2 linked regions of the Persicimonas caeni genome follow. The protein of the gene in region 2 binds, or shares a complex with, the protein of the main gene of each other region. Links are inferred from orthologs where the notes say so. Each region holds a gene or a part of one and is shown on either strand. Other genes may lie near its edges.

What was found.
Region 1: the proteins of rpsG (region 2) and tig are in contact, whole or in part, in a crystal structure (PDB 3GTY), measured with the Thermotoga maritima proteins. The link is inferred for Persicimonas caeni from one-to-one orthologs. Residues at the interface, in WP_004081843.1 of Thermotoga maritima: Lys34, Lys52, Lys55, Glu59, Arg62, Gln63, Glu66, Asn67, Lys69, Val71, Arg95, Ala109, Lys110, Lys111, Gly112, Arg113, Pro114, Glu117, Glu121, Ile124, Ala125, Tyr127, Asn128, Asn129, Thr130, Gly131, Lys135, Asp139, Arg142, Met143; in WP_004081061.1 of Thermotoga maritima: Glu122, Val124, Val129, Leu130, Tyr133, Glu188, Gly259, Ile262, Tyr263, Glu266, Ser270, Glu273, Gln274, Glu277, Arg308, Gln311, Ile312, Ser315, Tyr316, Glu325, Arg329, Arg336, Leu363, Phe366, Trp367, Arg373, Leu377, Arg381, Leu384, Glu387.

Annotation. Positions count from the first base shown.
Region 1 is NZ_CP041186.1:3,725,078-3,736,637, reverse strand. Bases 4,679-7,633 are described here. They hold tig (trigger factor), read right to left. Parts: upstream 6,938-7,633; coding sequence 5,420-6,937; downstream 4,679-5,419. Other genes in these bases: FIV42_RS13895 (sulfite exporter TauE/SafE family protein), read right to left, coding at 4,679-5,314. Outside these bases: FIV42_RS13915 (hypothetical protein), read right to left, coding at 1-404; FIV42_RS13910 (TadE/TadG family type IV pilus assembly protein), read right to left, coding at 417-1,262; FIV42_RS13905 (TadE/TadG family type IV pilus assembly protein), read right to left, coding at 1,246-2,607; FIV42_RS13900 (hypothetical protein), read right to left, coding at 2,654-3,616; more of FIV42_RS13895, read right to left, coding at 3,779-4,678; FIV42_RS31435 (thrombospondin type 3 repeat-containing protein), read right to left, coding at 7,675-8,427; FIV42_RS13865 (PEGA domain-containing protein), read right to left, coding at 8,436-9,365; FIV42_RS13860 (serine/threonine-protein kinase), read right to left, coding at 9,396-11,375. UniProt on the Bacillus subtilis protein: Involved in protein export. Acts as a chaperone by maintaining the newly synthesized protein in an open conformation. Functions as a peptidyl-prolyl cis-trans isomerase.
Region 2 is NZ_CP041186.1:4,984,702-4,996,158, reverse strand. What follows is about bases 5,423-8,274. They hold rpsG (30S ribosomal protein S7), read right to left. Parts: upstream 7,158-8,274; coding sequence 6,687-7,157; downstream 5,423-6,686. Other genes in these bases: FIV42_RS18370 (nucleotidyltransferase family protein), read right to left, coding at 7,771-8,274; rpsL (30S ribosomal protein S12), read right to left, coding at 7,209-7,580; fusA (elongation factor G), read right to left, coding at 5,423-6,303. In the rest of the region: rpsS (30S ribosomal protein S19), read right to left, coding at 1-141; rplB (50S ribosomal protein L2), read right to left, coding at 191-1,030; FIV42_RS18405 (50S ribosomal protein L23), read right to left, coding at 1,102-1,419; rplD (50S ribosomal protein L4), read right to left, coding at 1,416-2,066; rpsJ (30S ribosomal protein S10), read right to left, coding at 2,177-2,485; tuf (elongation factor Tu), read right to left, coding at 2,721-3,914; more of fusA, read right to left, coding at 4,168-5,422; more of FIV42_RS18370, read right to left, coding at 8,275-8,850; FIV42_RS18365 (lasso peptide biosynthesis B2 protein), read right to left, coding at 8,919-9,308; FIV42_RS18360 (hypothetical protein), read right to left, coding at 9,367-10,383; FIV42_RS18355 (PqqD family protein), read right to left, coding at 10,408-10,701; FIV42_RS18350 (ABC transporter ATP-binding protein), read right to left, coding at 10,698-11,457.

The sequences.
Region 1 (11,560 bases), 1.3 Mb from region 2 along the record:
CGCTTTTTGTGCGCCTCGGAGCCTCGCAGCCGGCTGAACTGGTCGGTGCTCTGCATCCACATGCGGCTGTTGAGCCCGTGCTCGACAAAGGCGCGCTGGTACTCTTCGAGCAAAAGCTCGGGGCTTTTGTGCGAGGTGCGCGTCGAGAAGTAGACGTCGTTGCCGTTCAGGTTATACGCCCGGGGCGGCTCGTGGCCCAGATCTTGGAGCGCGCCGGCGAATTTCTGAGTGTTGGTGCGCTCGAAGGGGGTCATCCACAGCACGTCGGCCTGCGAGGACTCGACCCCGACCCCGCCGTCTTGCGACGAGGGGTTGAGCACCAGAAACGCCGCGGCGATTCCGCAGACCAGCCCCACGGTGAGCAGGATTCGCAGCAAGTTTTTGCCAAGCGTCGGCCAGTGCATGCTCTTCTCCAATCAGCGGCAGTTGCTCATGTAGCCCATGTCGGTGTTGAGCGACAACACGTTGCTCAAGCACGGATCGTCTTCGGCCATCAGGCGCGAGAAGCCCGGCACGACGATCAAGTCTTCGATGAAGCCGGGCTTGTCGACCGGGGTGTTGAGCACGTCGTAGGCTGCCTTGTAGGTGCGGCTTCGACCGGCGACCTCGAAGGTGTTCTCTTGGTAGCCCACCGACATGCCGTAGCGCATGCCGGCGGCGGGCGTCTGGTTCGGCCCGATGAACGACAGCGGGATGTCGAGCGCGTACACCGACAGCGCCCCGGAGGCCGAGGTCAGCATATTCCAGCGCGAATCGTCGAGCATGTCCTGCGGGTAGGCGCTCAGGTTCTCGCCGGGCACGTTGCCCGAGGGGTCCTCGCCGGTCAGGTCGAGCGGCAGCATTGCGCCTTTGCTCTCGCCGACGCTGCCGTCGCCCATCATGCGCAGGTTTTTGATCTGGGCCATCCAGTCGCCGTTTTCACTGGGATACGAGTTGATGTCGCCCATGGCATTGGCGGCGGCCATCAGGGGCACGCCCGAGTCGAACGGAGCCATCAGACCGCCGTCGGCGACATCCATGGCGTTCACCCACATCTGCTTGCCCGCCTCGATTTTGACGCGCACGCTCTGGCGCTCGACCTGATACAGGTTGAGCATGCCCACCCAGATGATGATGAATACCGGCAAGGTGATGATGAACTCGGTCATGGCCGTGCCGCGCTCGTCGCGGTCGAACGCCGACAGCGCCCGCAGGCCAAACCAGCTCCATCGCTCGCGCTCAAGCTCCGCCTGGTTGTGCTCGTGCTCATTTGGCGATGCCATCGAGCACCTCCTTGCCGTCAATTTTGCCGTCCATGCCCCGGCTGACCTTCTCCATGTAGAGCAGGTCGTTGAACATGGTGCCCATGTCCACGCCGAATAGCGGCGCCTGCTTCATCGCCAGCCCACGCGCCTCCGACCACATGTCGCTCGGGTCGACGGGCATGTCCTCATTTTTGAGCGTTACCGGGCGCAGCTTGCCGATCCAACTCGGGTGGAACATCCACATGGCGTGGGGGCCCTCGAACAGGTTCGGGTCGTTGTCCGGCTTGTAGTAGATCTCGCTGCGCGCCATGCTCCACACGCCGCCTTCGGGCAGGCCGATAATGTTGGTCGAGTAGTCCTTGTCGATCACGGCGTCGTAGTTGTCGCGAAGCTGGCCGGCATAGTCCTCGTTGAAGCGATAGCTCCAGATGATGTTGGACTTCTTCATGTACGCCTCACCCGAGTCGCCCGTCGCCGTCAGGTAGTACGGCGGTGACAGTTCGGCCTCTTTGGGCAGGAGCGCTCCCAAAAAGCAGCCCGTCCACGAGTTGGCAATACTGACCACTTCTCGCGGCCCCTTCGAGGCGATATTCGGCGAGCTGACGCTATTGTTCTTGAGTTCCTGGAAGTTGCGCTGCCACTCCAAAAGGCTGCCCGGGCTCGACGGGTTCCACACGTAGGTCGGCGCCAGGCACGTCTCGACGGCCGCCGGGAAACCGGTGTCCTTTTTGAGCGGTAATTTGCCGTAGGTGGTGTTATCCGGCATCGGGAAGGTGGTGACCACGTTGGCGCCGTTTCGCACCCCGCGGATGACCGCCTCGCCCAACGCCCAGTACGGCGCATACTCGACCATCTCTTTTTGGTAGGTGTCGAGCGCCTCCAGATGATCGGTCAACGTATCCCCGGCGATACGCCCGATGATAAAGAAGATGTAGTCGATACCCTCGAAGATGGGCACCAGTGAGATCCAGTTGCCGATACAGTTGAAGCACGCATTCCAACAGCCACAGAACCACCCACAGCAGCACCGACTGCACTGGCCGTCGAGCCAGCTCATGTAGCTCGGGTACTGGGTGTAGTACATGTTGCGGATGCCGCTGATGGTGCGCTTGCCCACGTTGGCAAACGCGACCATGTTCATGGCCCGCGCTTTGACGGCCGCCTGGCTGTAGCCGGCGGTGTCGGCGGCCATCTGCACGTCGACCTTGTCGCGCGACAGCGCGCCGGCGTCGAAGATGATCAAGCTAACCATGAACAAGAACAGACACGCCGCAAAGCACAACATGAGGATCGCACCGCTCTCGTCGCGGTGCGTACGCATCATCAAGTCGCGCATTTTTTGCAGGAGTGTCTCTCGTCTCATGGCTCTCTCTCGTTGACCGGGCTCGCCGTACGAGTCGGTCGTCATCTTACATATCCGGCTGCTCGGGGAACGTCATCTCACGCCGAATGGGCATGTGGTGCGCAAAACGGGTCGCGATGGTCGCCGTGTCGCCAAAGATGTAGGCGAACCACGGGAACAGCAGCGCGTACTGGTAGGTGAAGCGCGCGCCCACCTCGTCGTTCTCGTCGATAATTTCGAAGTCTTCGAGGCACATCCACGCCGAGGTCACCTTGCGACCGGCGCGCAGGTAAAATGAATCCGAGTCCAGGGCCCGCGTAAACGTCAGGTTTTCGGCGCTGGCGTTCATGTTCTGGTTGCCGAAGAACGCCCAGTTGTAGTTGGTCTGGATCCAGAAGTTTTCGCCGGAGACCGGAAACTGGTTGAAGCTGGCGGCCACCGCCGTGCGGATGCGCCGAAAGGGAGGCCCACTGCCGCCCGGGTTGTTGCGACCGACCGTGAAGTTCGACGCCGCCGTCGGCGCCAAGGTCAGCGCCGCGGCTGTGCGCGCTCGGAACTCCACATCGTCCATGTTGACGCCGTTGCGGCCGATCTCGGCCTCCGGCTGCCACAGCCACGCCGTGCGCGCGGCCTGATAGACCGCCAGATCGCTGATAATGCCGGCCACGTTGATCATGGCGTACTGAGCGATGCCGCTGGTGAGCAGCAAAAAGGGAACCAGCGCCACGAGCGTCTCGAGCATCACCGCTCCGCGCGCCTTGTAGACCTTGACCGCCTTTTTGCCGCGCTTTTGCAACACGCGCCACAGGACGACGCCCGAGCCCCACACCGCGGCCGACAGGCCCAGGTGCAGCGCCAGCGCGCCCCAATTCGGATCGTAGCCGCCGGCCCAGGTAGCCTGGAACAGAAGCTCGAGCGCGCTCAGATCGGCAGCCACAACGCCCAGCAGCGCTGCAATCACCAGCGTCGCGGTCACGTGCCCCCCTGCCTTGGCGGCGAGGACCACTAGATTGTTGTGCGCCTCTTTCATCGGGCCACTTTCCTCGGTTTCATTCTAGAGAAGTCAACTGTCCATCGTTTACTTAAAGCATAAGCCGCGCCAAGCGGTCTTGCGTGCCACTGAAGGCCTTCTGAGGCGATCGGGGTGCGACAAGTTGTCACATCGGTGGGGGCAACTGTCCTCATCACCGGCCTATTTATCGCGCTTGTGCTCGTGCTTGGCCTTCGCCTGCTCGCCTTTTAGAAGCTTTTGTGCGCCTTGAATCTGCTCCATGCCCTTCTTGGTCTTCTCGCCGAGTACCTCGGTGTTGGGCGTGATTCGGCTCTCTATGAACTGCGCCTGCGCCTTGTCCTCACCCATCATCTTGTTGGCGGTGTCTTGAATGGCTTGCAGGTTCTGGAACGGCTTGGTGCCGAGCTCTTCGGGCGACGGTGCCTGCTGGCGAGCACGCTCCATCATCTGGCGCACCTGCTCCTTGTTGTACGATTTGAGCGCCTCGCCGCGGTTGCTCTGGGCGGCGGCGGCGAACTGATCGAGGGAGAGCATCTGGTCGGAGGCCTGAGAGTTGCCCGCCGAGATCTGTCCGGCGAGCGCGGCGCTCTCCTCGGCGCTCAGCCCTTTGATCTCCTCCATGAGCGCGGCCTGCTCTTGGAGCACCTTTTGGTGGCTCTTGCAGACCATGTCGCCGTCGACCTTTCCCTGGCGTTGGATACGCTCGATGAGCGCGTCGCACACTTGGCTGGGGGTGACCGACGACTCTCCGCGCTGCCCGTCGAGGCAGCGGTCGTTCTCGTCGACCAACCAGTCGAGCACCTCGCGGGCGCGAGTGCGGTTCGATTCGCCGCCCAGCGCCACGCAGGCGAGTTGCACGCCGACCATCTGCATCTTCTCGCACGTCAGGTCGACCTTGCTCGCGATCTCGGAGAACTCGCGTTTGGCGGTCGCTTCACCGAAGCTCAGCGCCATCAAGTCGGCAGCCGCGCCCGAGCGCACCAGCTTGCCGGCGTCGATCGACCCGGCCAGCGATTCACACGAGGCGTTCATCTGGGTGAGGCTGTCGGCACAGCAAGTCCGCTTGGCTTTGGAAGGGGAGCGAAACGCGCAGTTGAGCAGGTCGGTTTGCTTGGCCCCGGCGTCGACCGGAAGCGAAACCAGCGCCTGGGCATGCAGGCACTGGTTTTCGTCATCGACCGGCGCCTGGGTCATCAGGCGCTTGTACCAGTCGCTTTCGAGGTTGGCGGCGACGATAGCAGCGCGGTTGGCCTCGCCGACGTCGGTCAGGCAGCGCGTCGCCAGGCGCGGCCGCCCGGTCAGGGCGTCCGAGATACCGTCGAGCTCGCCGTGGCCGGCGAAGAGTTGGCGGCACGCTTCGAGCTGCACATTTTGGTCGGGATCTTCGAGCGCGCCGTACAGATCGACGGCCGACGGCGCGGCTTTGGCGACGCCCGCGCGCACCTGGGGGGCGAGCCACAGCGCAGGCACGCCGACGCCCACGAGGGCGCCGACCAGCGCGGTCAGCCCGATCACCAAGAAACGCGAAGGCGCGTTGCGAGCCTCCGGATGGAGGAGCAACGCGCCCACGATACTGATCGGCAGAGCGGCGGCGGCCCCCAACATGAGGGGCATCATCGGCTCGAGCCATTGATCACTGCCATACAGCGCAAGTACGCCGACCGCGCCGGCAGCAATCGTTCCTGAAGATAGATATGGCTTGAAGTTGGCAGCCATCGCGTCCGCTAGAAAAGTGTCTACTGCGGGAACTCTGTTCCCTATCGCATACACTCCCAGCCTAACGGAGGACTGCCTTCAAAGCAATCCGAACAGGAGCGAAACTTACTCTTCTTCGTCCTCGTCGGCCTCTTCTTCAGCGGCCTCTTCGGCTTCTTCTTCGTCCTCGTCGGCCTCTTCTTCGTCGGCCTCTTCGGCTTCTTCCTCGGCAGCCTCTTCGGTCTCTTCAGCTTCAGCAGCCTCGACAGCCTCCTCGGCTTCTTCGGCTTCTTCGGCTTCTTCGGCTTCCTCGACCTCTTCTTCCTCGGACGGCTCGACTTCTTCGAAATCGGCCTTTTCGAGCAAGAAGTGCTTGGTCTTTTCGAGCAGCGCCATCATGTTGGCCTGGCGAAGCTGCTCTTGGCTCTGCATGAGTTGCTGCATGAACTGCTGCGGCGACATGCGGCTGTGGCGAGCCTGGTGCTGGATGTAGTTCATCAGGTCTTCCTGCTCGAGCTCGAGATCTTCTTTCTCGGCGATCGCAAGCAGCAAGAAGTCGGTGCGGATGCGGTCTTTGACGTCGCTTTCGAGCTCTTCACCGCCGGTGAACTCCTCGATGTCGATGCCAAGCTCGGCCGGATCCATGCCCTGCTGCATGAACTGCTGGAGCATCTGCATGCGCTGGCGACGCTCGCGGTCGACCTGAGCCTCGACGAATTGCGGCGGCAGATCGAACTCGTTTTGCTCGAGAAGCTTGTCGACGAGCTGATCTTCGGCGGCGTGCATCGCCTGGTGCTCGAGTTCCTCTTCGAGCTCTTCGCGAATCTGGCCGCGAAGCTCGAGCAGGGTCTCGGCCTGGCCGGTATCCTTGGCGAAGTCGTCGTCGAGCTCGGGGAGGACCTCCTTTTTGACCGACTTGATGTCGATCTGCAGTTGGATGGTCTCGTTCTGCAGCTCTTCGACCGGGAAGCCTTCGTCCGGGGTGACGTCGACGACGACGGTCTCGTCGAAGCCGGCGCCGATCAGACCCTCTTCGAGGCCCGGGATCGACTGGCCCTGGCCGATTTCGAGCTGAGCGCCTTCGCCTTTGATCTCGGCGAGCGCCTCGTTCTCGTCGGCGCCGAGCGCGTGGTAATCGAAGGTGACCACGTCGCCTTCTTCGATCTTGTCGCGGAACTCGATGGGCTCGAGGGTGGCGTACTGGTGACGCATCGCCTCGAGGCGCTGGTCGATATCCTCGGAGGACACCTCGGCCTTCTCACGGGTGAGCTGCAGGCCCAGGTAGCCGATGGGATCGATCTCGGGGCGAAGCTCGAGGTCGACCTTGAACTGCAGTCCGCCTTCCTCTTCGGGGCCCGACTCCACGCTGGGCTGGCCGACGTGGATGACCGGTTGCTCGCTCTCGGAGATGATCAGGTTGAGCTTGTCGTTGACCAGGTTCTCGATGACGTCCTGCTGGACGCTGGCGCCGTAGCGCTTCTTCATGACCGACAGGGGCACCTTGCCCTTGCGGAAGCCACGGATCTTGACGTCTTTGGACAACTCTTTGAGGGCTTTGTTGACCCGATTATTATACTCTTCGACCGGCACGGTGACCTGAGCGGTGCGCGTCAGATCTCCGGTTTCTTCCACCTCGTAAGGCATGGAATCTCCTCTTTTGTTCTTGCTTGACGTGTGACTTGTCGGATTCGATGTGGGGATGCGAGAGGGGGGACTCGAACCCCCACGGAAATTACTCCACTGGAACCTAAATCCAGCGCGTCTACCAATTCCGCCACCCTCGCAGACGCGACTCTAAAGAAAAAAGTCGAGTCGATAGCTAAAAGAAAGCCGAGTCGATAGCTATCAACTCGGCACATACATCTTGCAGTTGTGGGCGATCGCCTCAGGCGTCGCGTTGCAAAACAGCACGCCCGGTAGGAGTCGAACCTACGACCTACGGATTCGAAGTCCGGCGCTCTATCCAGCTGAGCTACGGGCGCAAATGGCGTTGTTGACCGCCAATCCTCACGGGTGCGCTTCGAAACTCACACTCGTGGTCAAACAGGGTGGATGACGGGAATTGAACCCGCGACCTCAGGTACCACAAACCTGCGCTCTAACCAACTGAGCTACATCCACCATAAACCCATGCCGTGTGTCCCAGCGCTTCCGAAGAAACGCCCACCGGACGATCGCGGCAGGGCGGGGAACATACTCGGGGTCCCCGGCAGTGTCAAGGCTTTTAAAACGACAAAATTGATGTGCTCGAAACCAACTCTCGAACGAATCATCGCCCGGGAGTTCCCTCCTCGCCATGTCCAGTCAACGAACCGGGCGCCAGGCGCATTCCCGACACTCTGCGCCCGCTTTTTCGGCGCCCGCTTGGTTTGTCACCCGCCTTACTCGCAGACGTCGCCCACCCCGTCGCCATCGGCGTCGGCCTGATCGGCGTTGGCCGTGGCGGGGCAGTTGTCGCACACATCGCCCACCCCGTCGCCGTCGAAGTCCTTCTGGGGCTGGTTGAAGTCGTAGGGGCAGTTGTCGGTCGCGTCGGGATGGTTGTCGCCGTCGCTGTTGTCATCGCAGGCATCACCGATGCCGTCGCGATCGACGTCGCGCTGGTCGATATTCTCGACCGTCTCGCAGTTGTCGCTGCCGTTGGCCACCCCATCGCCGTCGATGTCGGGATCGCAGGCGTCGCCGATGCCGTCGCCATTGGTGTCGGCCTGATCGGCGTTGGCAGCCTCCGCGCAGTTGTCCGAGCTGTCGGGGATGGTGTCCCCGTCGCGGTCGTCGTCACACGCGTCGCCCACACCGTCGCTGTCGAGATCGGCCTGATCGGTATTGGCCACTTGGGGGCAATTGTCCTGCGCGTCACCCACGCCATCGTCGTCCGAGTCGACCGCAGCGGTGTCGCCGCCGACGTCCGCGCTCGAGGTATCGCCGCCACTGCCGGCGTCTGTGAGCGCCGCCTCGTCGGTGACGACACACACGCTGTCTCCGAAGAAGACGCCGCCGCTCGACACACAACTGTAGCCCTGGGCGCAGTCGGCGTCCGACGAGCACGTCTGCCCCTCTCCGCCGCAGCCCGTCGAGCCGAGCAGGCCCACCGCCAGCACCACCAGCACACACGCACGTCGCATTCGTTTCATGGGATTGTCTACCATCGCACCGTCCCCCAAACGCCCGTACCATTGGTCGAAACGCCCACCTGAGCGCCCTGAGAGTCGCCCTTCGCGCCGACGGCGTCACCGCCGCCGAGCCACGCCTCGACCTCGGCGTCGTAGACCCACAACGCAGCACCTCCGGCGGCGAACAGGGCGCCCACCGTGTACAGCGCGACCGTGCGCCCCTGCGCCGAATCAGCTTCGGCGGCCAGTGCCTCGGCGCGGCGGACATCGCCGTCGGCCGACGCCGCGGCGAGTTCGTCTTGGCGTGAGCTGGCCGAGGCATCCGAGATGATGCCGCCGAGGATGAGCGCGCCGCCAAGCCCAATCGCGCCGTATTTGGTATAAGTCACTGCAGGTTTTTGCCAGGGAGTGCCGAGTTCGACCTTTCGGCGATGCTGGCCGGCCGGCTCCACGCTCACCGTCACGGTCTGGGCCACTCGCCCAGGCGCCGACACACGCACCTGGTGCTCGCCGGCGGGCAGCGTAAACGTGGCTGGGCACGTCTCGCTCTGCTCTCCGACCGCCACCTCGGCCTCTTCGGGGGCGCACTCGACGGCCAATTCGCCGCGGTCGACGCAGGCGGCGTTGGCGCCCAACGCCTCGTCGAACTTCTTGCGCAGCTTTCCACTGGCTCGCCCATCGTCACGGCCGCGCTCGAACTCCGCCTTTGCAGCCCCACAATCGCCGATTTGCTCGTAGATGCGGCCGACGGCCAGCGCAAATTTGGGGTGATCGGCGATGGCACGCGCCTTCTCGAACTCGGCGATGGCCTGGCGTAAATCACCCGCCTTTCGATGCTCGACGGCCTGCTTGACGTGAGCCCGAAACTGCTCGAGCGAGGCCGACTCCTCGGCACCGGCTCCCAATGGGCCGAGCGCGATCAACAGAGCGACCGCGCACGCTACACTCCCCCGATTCATTCTCTCTGTGCGCAATGTTGCGACCAAATCTCACTCCACCAAAAATTCGTCGAGCACCTTCTCGACTTTATCATCGGAGAGCTTCTCCTTTCTCTCCCCGCCGGCCTTGCGGCCCTTGCCATTTCGCGCCCCTCCGCGCCGGCTGCCTGCACGCTCGGACCCTCGCGCCCCGTCATCGCGCTCGACCTTCTTGTCGAGCTTGTCGAGCACCTCCACCACGATCGGCGAACTCTCCTCGGTCAGCTCGGTCGTCTTGACGGCATACCCCTCTTGCTCGAAATGCACCGTCTGTGGAAGCTCCTCGACCGCGACCTGATAGACCAGCGGCGTCGTTCCAAGGACCTGCTCCCCGACTCGCGCCGTCGCTCCGCTCGGATCTGTGTCGAGATCGAAGCGAAGCTTTTTGACCTCGTCGGCCCCAGCCGCGTCGCCGCCTGCATCTTCTGTGGCCGCCAAGGCTCTCGTTGCCCCGGCTTCGGCCCCGTCGGCTGCCGATTCGGGCTCGCCGCTACGCTCGGCAGCAGCCGCCTCGTCGTCCCCAGCGTCGATCTCGGGCGCCTCGCCCGGATCCGTCATCAAAAACCCAAACAGCGCGATCACAAGACACGCGCTGGCGCCGCCGCCTATCATCCAGACCTTCTTGTTGGAATCGGCCGCGAAGAAATCGGCGTCATCGACGCCCAACTCTCCCGTCTCGCCCTCGGGGACAGCAGCGCGCACCGGCTCGCCTTGCTTCGCAGGCTCAGACTGGCTCGGCTCGGACTGGCTCGGCTCAGACTGGCTCGGCTCAGACTGGGCTGGCTTGGGCACTGGCGGCTTCGACACCGGCGGCTTGGGCGCCGGCCGCTTCGACACCGACGGCTTGGGCAACTTGAGAGGTGGTGGTGACAGAGCTGACGAATCGGCTTTCGGCTGCGGCGGCTCGAGCGAATGCGGCCCCGATTGATGATTGGCCACCGAGATCGGCGTGGGCTCGGGCTCGGGGATGGATGCACTCGAGTCTTCTTCGAGCGAGGTGGACTCGGACCCCCCTGCCAACTTTTTCTCGACCTTGGGTGGCGGCGTGACCGCCTTCTCGGAGACGCCTTGCGACTGCGGGGACTCGTAGCCATCGACGCGCAGGTCCTGGGGTAGCTCCTCGATGATTGCTTCGAGCGCCTGCAACATCTGATCGGCGTCGGCGTAGCGTTCCTCGGGTCGCTTGCACGTCGCTTTGCGAATGATCGGCGCCAACGGGGTGCGCTCGATCTCGGGCGGAATGTCGGGGTCGATCTGCAGGTGCATCATCATCGTCTGCACCGCCCCGTCTCCTTTGAAGACGCGTTGGCCGATGAGCATCTCGAGCAAAATCAACCCGACCGCATAGATGTCCGACGCCTTCTCGAGCGACTCACTTTGCAGGTATTCCGGGGCGACATAGCCAGGCGTGCCGCAGATCGACCCCGACCCGGTCAGGTCGACGTCGCTTCCATCGAGACTCTTGGCGATGCCGAAATCGAGCAGCTTGACGACGTCTTCACCGCGGCGGTTCTCGGTGACGAAGACGTTGCTCGGCTTGAGGTCGCGGTGGATGAAGTCGTGAGCGTGAGCTTCGGCCAGCCCGTCGAGCATCTGTCGTGTGATTTCGACGGCTCGTCCCACGGGCAGACAGCCTTCTTCAGCGATCAATCGCTTCAGGTCCCGCCCGTCGAGGAACTCCATGGCCACATACACCAGGCCTTCGCTCGACTCGCCGAAGTCGTACAGGCGAATGGTGTTGGGGTGGTTGAGGAGCTTGGCCAGGCGCACCTCTTGCTCGAAGCGGCCCAAGAGCTTCTCGTTCCCCGCGGCGATATGTGGATGCAGCAGTTTGATCGCCACCGGCCGCTCCATCGGGAGCTGCTCGGCGCGCAACACCACCCCCATGCCCCCAGTGGCCAGTACCGCTTGAATACGGTACCGCCCATCGAGCAGGTCCCCGATATCCGGCATCTTGAGCCGGTCGAGTTTTGCCTGTTCGCTCGTCGCCATCCGCCACCCTGACATGTTCCGCGCCGGGCTATCGAGCCCAGACACGGCTGCCACCTCAATTCCGAGAGGTCTGTTCTAAACCACCCCTAATGCTACTGCCAAGTGAGGGGAATCGTCCAATCAATGTTTGGATCCGGTTATGGACACGGTACCACGGGCGGCGAAACAGTGTCAAAGTTTGGGAA
Region 2 (11,457 bases):
CATGCCGATAAATTCGGGCACGATCATCGAGCGGCGGCTCCAGGTCTTGATGGCGCGGCGGTCGCCGGCCTCTTTGGCCTTGCGAACCTTCTTCAGAATGCTGTCGTCTACGAACGGGCCTTTCTTAATTGAACGTGGCACGTCTATCTCCTGTGTGGTTGGGGCGACCTGCTAAGAGGCCGCCGTCAACTCAACCTTTTTTCTTTTTCGTCTTGCGGCGACGCTGAATGAACTTGTCGGTCCGCTTGTTCTTGCGGGTTTTGAGACCTTTGGTCCCTTTACCCCACGGGGTGACCGGATGGCGGCCACCGGCGGTCCGACCCTCACCACCACCGTGGGGGTGGTCGATCGGGTTCATGGCGACACCACGTACACTGGGACGGCGTCCGAGCCAGCGGGCACGACCCGCCTTACCCAGCGACACATTCTCGTGCTCGCGGTTGCTCACCGAACCGACAGTCGCGCGGCACTCGAGGAGCACACGGCGAAGCTCGCCCGAAGGCAGCTTCATGAGGCCGTATTTACCCTCTTTTGCCATCAACTGGGCCCAGCAGCCGGCCGAGCGGGCCATTTGGCCGCCCTTACCAGGCTTGAGCTCGACGTTATGCACGACCGTACCGACCGGCATGTGCTTGAGCTTGAGCGCGTTGCCCGGGGTGATGTCCGCATTCTTGCTCGAGACGATCTCGTCGCCCACTTTGAGCTTCTGCGGGGCCAGGATGTAGGCCTTCTCACCGTCTGCGTAGTGCAGCAGCGCGATGAACGCCGAGCGGTTCGGATCGTATTCGATCGCGGCAACTTTGGCCGGAACACCGACTTTGTTGCGCTTGAAGTCGATCGTACGGTAGCGGCGCTTGTGGCCACCGCCGCGACGACGCACCGTCATGCGACCTTTGTTGTTTCGGCCGCCGCTCTTGGTGAGCGCCTGAGTCAGGCCCTTTTCCGGCGCGCCCTTCGTGACTTCGTCGAAGTCCTGCAGGCGGGCGAAACGGCGACCCGGCGCTGTCGGCTTGTAATTTTTAGTTCCCATCTTTGCTTCTCCCTCAATCGCGCGTCGGGCCGCAGGGGCCCGGCCGCGAATCTCGAGTCACCTCAGTAATCTCAGACGACGCCGTGCTCTTCGCCGGCATCTTCGAGCGCGTAGAAGTCGATCATCTCGCCTTCGGCCAGTTGAACGACCGCTTTCTTCCAAGCCTTGCGGCGTCCGAAGAAGCGACCGACCCGCTTGGGCTTGCCAGGCATGATCATCGTGTTCACGCGGTCGACCTTGACGTCGAAGAGTCGCTCGACGGCGTCTTTGATCTGGGGCTTATTGGCTTCGAATTTCACCCGGAAGGTCACCTTGTTCTCCAGCTCGAGAATCTCGGTGCTCTTTTCGGTCATCACCGGGCGAATGATGATGTCGTATGGAGTAGTCATCGCTTCAGGACCTCTTGGATGTGGTCGAGTGCTTGTTGACTCAGAACCAGTACGTCGTACCGGAGCACGTCCTCGACGTTGAGTCCCTCGCTGGCGAGGTACTTGGCGTCTTTGAGGTTGCGCACGGACAGGCGAAGCTTGTCGTTGTGAGCAACCGCGTTGGTCTCCTCGTCGCGGCTGGTCGCGTCGACGAACAGCGCGCTGGGAGCCTCGAGGGTCTCGAGGACCTGGGCGGCGAACTTGGTTTTGATCTCGGGGAATTCGAGGCTGTCGACGACGCGAAGTTGGCCGTCGCGAGCCTTCATGCTCAACGCCGAACGAAGCGCGGCTTTGCGCTTCTTTTTCGGCATCGAGTAACTGTAATCACGAGGGGAAGGACCGTGAACGGTACCGCCGCCCACCCACAGAGGGGAGCGGATGGTGCCGTGACGGGCGCGCCCGGTGCCTTTCTGGCGCCAGGGCTTCTTACCGCCACCGCGGACTTCCGAGCGACCCTTGACTTTGTGGGTGCCGGCGCGGCGACGAGCGCGCTGCCAATTGACGACTTCCCAAAAGAGGTATTCGCGCACCGGGGCGGCGAAAATCGCGTCGTCAAGGTCAGCGTCGCCGACCTTTTCGTTTTTTAGATCAACAACGTCAAATTTCATCTTTCGACTCCTGCGCCGGTCTGGTTCGAGCTCGACCGCGCGAAAGAGTGTGGTGAAGCGACCTGGCCACAGCCGGCGAGCCCGATGCCCGACAGCTGCGATGTGCCAGATCAGGTCTTAATTTCTACGTCCACGCCGGCCGCCAGATCCAGACGCATCAGCGCGTCGAGGGTCTGTTGGGTCGGCTCGTGGATGTCGAGCAGGCGCTTGTGTGTGCGCATCTCGAACTGCTCGCGAGACTTCTTGTCCTTGAAAGGACCACGAAGCACCGTCCAGCGACGAACGCGGGTCGGAAGCGGCACCGGACCGGAGATGCGTGCGCCGGTCTGGCGCGCGGTCTCGACGATTTCGGCTGCCGAGGCGTCGAGCAGCGTGTGGTCGTACGCCTTGAGTTTGATGCGAATCTTGTCGTTTGCCATGACTCACCCTGAGTCTGCGTTGGCCCGCCGGTATCCGATTGGCTCGGCCAGCGCAGCGTGAACCTGTTCTCGAAACAAAACGACTTCACGAGTCGACGAACAACGCATGAAGTCGCGTCAGTCATTCTGGAAAAATCCCGGCTGTCGTCAGGCGGGAGCGCGGACCCTACAAGAAGCCTTGCCTCAGATCAAGAGGCATTTCAGCTTCCTGCAGGGGCCGCAAGGATCGCCGTGCTTATTCGACGATCTCGGTGACCACGCCAGCGCCGACGGTGCGGCCGCCTTCGCGGATCGCGAAGCGCAGACCTTCGTCCATGGCGATCGGGGTGATCAGCTCACCGGTGATGGTGACGCGGTCGCCCGGCATGACCATCTCGCTTCCCTCACCCAGGTGCACCGTGCCGGTGACGTCGGTGGTACGGAAGTAGAACTGCGGGCGGTAGCCGTCGAAGAACGGGGTGTGACGTCCACCCTCTTCTTTGGTCAGGATGTAGACCTCACCCTTGAACTTGGTGTGCGGGGTGATGGTGCCCGGCTTGGCCAGGACCTGGCCGCGCTCGACGTCTTCCTTCTTGATGCCGCGAAGCAGGCAGCCGACGTTGTCGCCAGCCACACCCTCGTCGAGGAGCTTGCGGAACATCTCGACGCCGGTGACGACGGTCTTCTCGGCTTTGTCCGACAGACCGACGATTTCGACTTCGTCGCCCGGGCAGACACGACCGCGCTCGATGCGACCGGTGACGACCGTACCACGGCCCGAGATCGAGAAGACGTCCTCGATGGGCATCAGGAACGGCTTGTCGGTCTCACGCTCCGGCTCGGGGATGTAGTCGTCGACGGCGTCCATCAGCTTCATGATGGCTTCATCGGCCATCGGGCCGGTCTCGCCGTTGAGCGCCATGAGCGCCGAGCCGGTCACAACCGGAAGCTCGTCGCCGGGGAACTCGTACTTCTCGAGGAGCTCGCGCACCTCGAGTTCGACCAGCTCGAGCAGTTCCTCGTCGTCGACCATGTCGGCCTTGTTGAGGAACACGACGATCGCCGGCACGCCGACCTGACGGGCGAGCAGGATGTGCTCGCGGGTCTGGGGCATGGGGCCGTCAGCAGCCGAGACCACCAGGATCGCGCCGTCCATCTGGGCGGCGCCGGTGATCATGTTCTTGACGTAGTCGGCGTGGCCGGGGCAGTCGACGTGAGCGTAGTGGCGGTTGTCGGTCTCGTACTCGACGTGCGCCGTCGAGATGGTGATACCACGCTCGCGCTCTTCGGGAGCCTTGTCGATGTTTTCGAAGTCGACGTTGGTCGCCAGACCTTTGTCGCTGAGCACGCGGGTGATCGCCGCGGTCAGGGTGGTCTTACCGTGGTCGACGTGACCGATGGTCCCGATGTTCAGGTGCGGTTTTGTTCTTTCAAATTTCTCTTTGGCCATTTTGGTCTCCTTTCGATTGCTCCGTCGAGCGGTCGACAGCCGATCGCTCGCAGGCGTTGCTAGAGTCTTCTGAATGTTTGGCACGAGCGGGAGGCCGGCGATGCGACCCTCCGAGTCGGCTCGTTCACGACGCGCCGGTTCTTACATCTCGAGCGCTAAATTTCAACTGTCCAAGCCCCTCAAACGCAGGAAAACGCCTGAATCAGTACGATTGAGGCGTTTTCCTGCTTATTTTAGGCTGACGATGCCGAGATCAGGCGCCGCCAGTGGCCTTTTCGATGATCTCGTCCGCGATGTTCTTCGGGACGGTATCATAGTGCGAGAACTGCATGGTGTAGTTCGCGCGGCCCTGCGTACGGCTTCGCAGATCGGTCGAGTAACCGAACATCTCCGACAGCGGTACTTCGGCGTCGATAACCTGAGCGCCGCTGCGCGGGTTCATGCCCAGGACGTTGCCTCGACGGCCGTTGAGGTCGCCGATGACATCGCCCATGAACTCTTCGGGGGTGACGATCTCGACGGCCATGATCGGCTCGAGGAGAGCGGCGCCTGCTTTGCGCGCGGCCTTCTTGAAGCCGATCGACGAGCAGATCTTGAACGCCATCTCGCTCGAGTCGACCTCGTGGTACGACCCGTCGTACAGCGTGATCTTGGCGTCGACCAGCGGGAAGCCGGCCAGCACGCCACCTTCGGCGGCTTCACGCACGCCCTGCTCGACGGCGTTGAAGAATTCCTTCGGCACCGAACCACCTTTGATGGTCTCTTCGAATTCGATGCCACTGCCCGGCTCGAGGGGCTCGATGCGCAGGTACACATCGGCGAACATACCCTTACCACCGGACTGCTTCTTGTAGCGCTCGCGGTGCTCGATCTCTTTGGTGATCTTCTCGCGGTACGAGACCTGCGGCTTACCGACGTTCGCCTCGACTTTGAACTCGCGGAGCAGGCGGTCGACGATGATCTCCAAGTGGAGCTCACCCTGACCAGCAATGATCGTCTGGCCGGTCTCGTCGTCGACGTGCACGCGGAAGCTCGGGTCCTCGGCGGCGAGCTTTTGAAGCGACTCGCTCAGCTTGCTCTGGTCGGCCTTGGTGTTCGGCTCAACGGCAATCTCGATGACCGGATCCGGGAAGTCCATCGCCTCGAGGACGATCGGCTCGTTCTCGTCGCACAGCGTGTCACCGGTGGTGGTGTTACGCAGACCGACGGCCGCGGCGATGTCGCCAGCGAGGACGTCGTCGATCTCCTCACGCTTGTTAGCGTGCATGCGGAGGATACGACCCACGCGCTCGCGCTGGTCCTTGGTCGAGTTGTAGACGTAGCTTCCCGACTCGAGCGTACCCGAGTAGACGCGGAAGTACGTCAGGTGACCGACGTAGGGATCGGTCATGATCTTGAATGCCAGCGCCGAGAACGGAGCATCATCGTCGGCCTGACGGGTCATTTGGTCTTCTTCGGTCGCCTCGACGTGCTGCTCGGTGATGCGACGGAACGCGTCCGGAGTCACACCTTGGACCGGCGGGATGTCGATCGGAGCCGGCAGATACTGCACGACGCCGTTGAGCACCGGCTGGACGCCCTTGTTCTTGAGCGCGGTACCGCAGAAGACCGGCACGATCTCGAGATCGAGGGTGCCCTGACGGATGGCATCATGAAGCTCCTTCTCGGAGATCTCCTCTCCTTCGAGGTACTTCATCATGATGTCTTCGCTGAAGTCAGCGGCCGCGGCGACCAGCTCTTCACGAGCGGCTTCAGCGGCTTCCATCATATCTTCCGGAATCTCGACGTACTCGTACTCGGCGCCGAGGTTCTCTTCCTTCCACACGATCGCCTGCATTTTGACCAGGTCGACCGCACCTTTGTAGTGGTCTTCCTTGCCAATGGGGATCTGCATGCGCACCGGGTTGGCGTTGAGACGATCGCGCATCTGCTGCACGACGTTCTCGAAATTCGCGCCGGTACGGTCCATTTTGTTGACGAACGCCATGCGCGGGACGTTGTAACGGTTGGCCTGGCGCCACACCGTCTCGGACTGCGGCTCGACGCCGCCAACCGAGCAGAACACCGCCACAGCACCGTCGAGCACGCGCAGCGAACGCTCGACTTCCATCGTGAAGTCGACGTGGCCGGGGGTGTCGATGATGTTGATGCGGTAGTTTTCGTTGTTCATCTGCCAGAAGCAGGTGGTCGCAGCACTCGTAATGGTGATGCCACGCTCACGCTCCTGATCCATCCAGTCCATCTCGGACGTGCCCTCGTGCGTCTCACCAATCTTGTGAGAGACGCCCGTGTAGTAGAGCACGCGCTCGGTCATGGTCGTTTTGCCGGCATCGATGTGCGCCATGATGCCGATATTGCGAACTCGCCTAAGAGGTATACTGCGTCCCACCTTTGATCCCTGCCTTGTCTAGAGAATCTATCTGGTTCGATTTTCGCCCCCGCGCCCGCGCCCCACTTCGGTGGGGAGGTCGACGCCAAGGCGACTCACTGTGTCTTGTTACGAAAGGCTTTTCGCCTGCTTGCCCACAAACGCCGCGCGACCGACCGGAATTCCGCCGATACAGATAAACCTGCTCCACCGTCGCCGGAGGAGTGCGCGAACTCGAGCATTCTTCGGGCGCATCATCAGGATTACGCCACAAATGTCAAGTGAACTCAGGAGACTGCAAGTATCCCGAGGTGCTGGCGGAGGAAGCCAGGCGGGCGCAGCCAAGGGGGCCGGGGGCTCGGGGGCGACGCGGAAGGCCGCCCCCTACGAAGAGCCCGCGGTGATCACCACCGGTAGTGGGCGAAGGCCTTGTTGGCCTCGGCCATGCGGTGCATGTCTTCCTTTTTGCGCACCGCGTTGCCGCGGTTGTTCGACGCGTCGAGCAACTCGTTGGTCAGTCGCTCGACCATCGTGTACTCGTTGCGGTTGCGCGCGGCACCGACCACCCAACGCATCGCGAGGGCCATCTGGCGCTCGCCGCGGATCTCCATGGGAACCTGGTAGGTCGATCCACCGACGCGACGCGAGCGAACCTCAACCGAGGGACGCACGTTCTCGAGGGCTTCTTTGAAGACCTCGACGGGATCGGCACCGGTTTTCTCACCGATCATGTCGATCGCATCGTAGAGGATACGCTCGGCGACGTTCTTCTTGCCGTCGCGCATCATCACATTGACGAAGAGAGTGATATTCTTCTCGCCGAACTTCGGATCCGGCAGAGTATCACGCTTTGGGACTGGTCCTTTTCTGGGCATCTTCTAACCTGTTCTGTTTTGACCGCCGCTCCACAGCCGCAAAGGGGCTGCTTATCTCGGCTTCTTGGTGCCGTACTTGCTGCGACCCTGGCGACGCTCTTGGACGCCGATGGCGTCGAGCGTGCCGCGGATGATGTGATAGCGCACACCGGGGAGGTCTTTGACACGGCCGCCCCTGATGAGCACAACACTGTGCTCCTGCAGGTTGTGGCCCTCACCCGGGATGTAGCTGGTCACTTCGATCCCGTTGGTCAGCCGCACACGTGCGACTTTACGAAGCGCCGAGTTCGGCTTCTTGGGGGTCGTCGTGTACACGCGAGTGCACACGCCGCGCTTCTGCGGGCACCCTTTGAGCGCCGGGGCGTCGGTCTTCTTCTTGACCTGTTTGCGTCCTTTGCGGACGAGCTGATTAATCGTGGGCATCTGCTTCTACCTGTAAGATTCACATTGCGCGGGCCTGTCGCCACTGCAGCTCAGGGCCACTGTCTGTGCGTCAAACTCTTCTCCGCACGCCAAAACACACCTGCACGAGTTCGAATTTCGCACACGCGGGACGAGCGGACTTTAGGAGGCGGGATAATAGAGCTTTCCGAAGGCTTGTCAAGTGTAGGCTTCAGCCAAGTATCCGCGACTCGTAAAGCCGGTCGCGATCGACCGCCCCCAGGCGCTCCAAGGCCCCAAACAGGCCCCTTCCGAGCCGGTGCGGGCCGAAGATCACCGGGCGAACGGCGGTGGAGATCTTCGGGAAGATCCCATCAGCTACCGTCATACTCGCCCCCTGGAGCATGGAAGTGACCAATTTGGCGCCAAAACTCTGTTCATCCAGCCACCTCTCGACCCGCGTCCGTGGCCGCAACTCGATGAAGTCGCGCTCCAGCTTGGCAGCCGTCCATGCAGCCCAGGCCCGAACAAAAGGGTCCGCTGTTGGCTCGTAAAGCCGGCTCTTATGGCCCGTGAAGAGGTTCAGGACGTGTAGCGGCCACTGGATCAGCCCGTTCAGGCCCAGCCGATCGGCCATCGCACGGATCTCGTCTAGATCTGCAGAACTCTCGAAGCGATCGATCCAGCCGGTGATGTCCAATAGCCCCTTCAGAAACCCGCGATGCTGGTGGAAATGGTAACAGAGCTGGAAAAAGAGCAACTCGGGGCGAAGCGAGCGGTAGGTGCGATCGCCGATCTCGACCGCGATCGTCTCGCGCAGCAATTGGCTGATCTCTGGGCTGGGCAGATAGGGAAAGGCGATCCGCCAGTGCAATTCAATAAGGGTGCCGTAGGTCTCGTGCAGCAGGGCGCATTGATTGCTGGCCCAGGTCTTAGCCTTCGGGCCGTCCGTTGGACGATAGCCGAGCTCGGCGAGGGCTGTGATTGCCTGGGGGAGGCTTTCGGGAGCGCTCAGCAAATCCAAATCGGTGGTATTCCGCAGCCGAGGATCTCCGTACAGCAGGACCGACAGCGGCTCTCCCTTGAGCACGACCACGGGTGTGATGTGCTCGAGCGCCTCGTGCACACGCGCCAGCTCCGTGCGATAGAGTCCCAGACGCGCCCCATGCTCGATCCAGTAGCGACGAGCCGCGTGTGGAAGCTCGCCTTCGCGCCCGAGGAGAACACGATAGATCAAGGGAAAGACGCCGCGCTCGGCAGCCCGGTGGATGAGGAGTTCGGGGGCCCGGGGTTGGCGAGAGCCTCCCTCCACTATCCTACGGGAGACCAGCGAGGTGATCGGAGCGTTGATCGGAAACGCTTCGTTGGTGCGTCCTCGTGTCACGCCGCGGCCTCGCGAAACGACTCGCGGTAGCCGTCTTCGAAGCCTTTGAAGAGGGTGCTCGGGCCTCCGGACAGTTGCAACTCGAGCCAGGCGTGCCCCTCGAGGGTCCCGCGCTTTCGAAAACCGACAACGATCTGGGCGTCGATCCCCCGACGAGCGAGCCATACCCTGCTGGCGAGCGCTCGCTGCAAGCACTGAGCGCCCGGCACCAGGCGCGATGCACGGTTGGCGAGCAGATCGGCGATCTCGGCCCACTCGTCAGGACTCCGCCTGTCGAACGACGGGAAGCGTTCGGCCCACTGCGCCGCTTCGCCGGCAAGCTTCAGGAGTTGCTCGATGCTGAAGACTTCGGTCGCCAAGCGCGCGATGGCAATTGCGATCAGCATTTCGGTTTGGGCGATCGGATGGAGAGGTTTCATTGACCCTATAGTGGATTTGGTGGTGTCAGGCGGAATCTTTTCTGTCTTCGGCACTCTCGCTTAGACACTCTAAGTCTCTTAGACACTCTCGGAGCGACGGTACATGTGTAGGGTCGCCGGAAGGGGAGCGCAGATATCTGTAGCGGATCACTCTCACCATTCCAGCAAGATCGAGTACGTTCCGAAACAGTCGAGTCTGATACTCGGACGAAGCGGCCGAAAAACTAAAGACATGAGGCATGATGGCAGCAAACGCGGTTTGACCGCTTAATGCGTCGAACCCGAGTTTTAAATTTCCTGTTCTGTGTCGCTCAGCAGGAAGGGGCTCAAGGACAATGAGTCCCGACAAGCGTGTTGGTCTGGACTGAGCATACTGAGCGGCAAGTCGAAACCAGCGCTTTTCGCTCTCCTCATGCAATTGAACGGCATGAATCGCTTCCGGCACCTCGTTTGGCGCGCTCCACAATCGAAGGGCCGGGGCGCCAGGGAGGAGAGAACCGGTCGAAGTGTCGTAAAGGGTCAAATCGTCTGCAACGAGCCTTCCACCATGCTTCAGCAACTCTCCGGCGGTTGTCGATTTTCCCGCCCCAGAGGAGCCAACGAAACTCCACGCCTGCTCGTCGATCTGAACCGTGCTGGCATGAATTCCTAACATGGTGCGATGCGCCAATAGCAGGTACAGCGGTAGAGCGACACGCTCCACCACAGCACCAAGCTTTAAATTGTCTCTGCCACAGTCATCGATCGAATACTCGATGAGATGCTGTGCAGGCTTAAGCTGGAGCGCAAAATCGCCATGCTCGACAAGAAAGCTGTCATCGGCGCGAGAAACCCTGAGTCGTGGTCCGCCAGGATAATCTTCGACATCGTGAAAGCAAGAAAGCGCTTTGTCCTTGATGGCGTCTTGGAGACCTGCTGCTTCAATCAAAGTCAGGGAGGCAACGTCTTCGCGATCGGCGTCCCTTTCAAACGGAAGCACACGATCGGATATGAGTCGACACCCGAAGAGCCCGTAAATTTGTAGACCGCCGTCTTCTCGCAAGCCAACCCCTCGAGCAAGTAGTCTCTAACTTTCGTCCGTTCGAGTGATCAGACCGTGGCAGAGTGCGTCGGAAACGAAGGCGCAGACGTCGGCGAAGAGTTCGTCACGTTCCACTGCAAACTGCTCATCGAGTTGGTCGACTATCTCGCCAATGGACAGGCCGTCTTCAAGTCCCTTCCACACCTGCTTTGCGACCTCGTTCAGGCCAAAGTAGGAGTTCTGTTGGAGATCCAAGACCACAACCTCATCGTCGATCTCCTCCAATACTAGTCCATCTCGAGGCTCGAAACGTTCTGTTGTACCGATACTTTTGCTCATGAACCAGTCTCCCCAATGGAAGAATCCACCTCACATCGAGCGGAAGAACCTTCGTGGGATTGCAACTGCCTTTTAATTCGCCCTTCTTCCATCCAGTAGACCGCGTCAGGGTTGAAACCAGCGGGTACTCGGTGGCCAAGGTACAATATGGAAACGTGATATTCGCGTCGTATCATTTCGAAAATCTCACGACAAAGATCCTCTTGAAGATCCGCTGCGAGTTGATCAATGACCAAGACAGCCGGAGACCTCAGTAGAGCCCGAGCAAGCGCGATGCGTTTTTTTTGTCCGCCGGACAGACATGTGCCCCGCTCACCAACCTGAGTCGCAAGTCCATCCGGTTTCTGTGCAATGACCTCGTCAACGCGAGCCGCGCGAATCGCTAACTTGAAGGCATCCTCAGCGCTTGTTGTCTTTAAGCCAAAGCGAATGTTCTGCTCAATTGAACCACTGAACAAGAAGACATTCTGGCCCACGTATCCAACCCGCTGCCGCCACTCATCCAGCGCGAGATCTTTTAGAGATACCCCGCCAACGGTGATCTGACCATGATCTGGGTCGAAGAGGCGAGGGACCATCTTTCCAGTAGTGCTCTTTCCGGCGCCTGAAGGCCCGAGCAGCGCTATGCGTTGTCCGTGAGAAATGTTGAACGTCAGATTCTCTAACGCCACAAAGGAACGATTAGTCTGCGAATCCGAATACCGGAACGAGACATTTTCGAAAGCGATATCCCACTGGATCTCCGACAACTCTCGA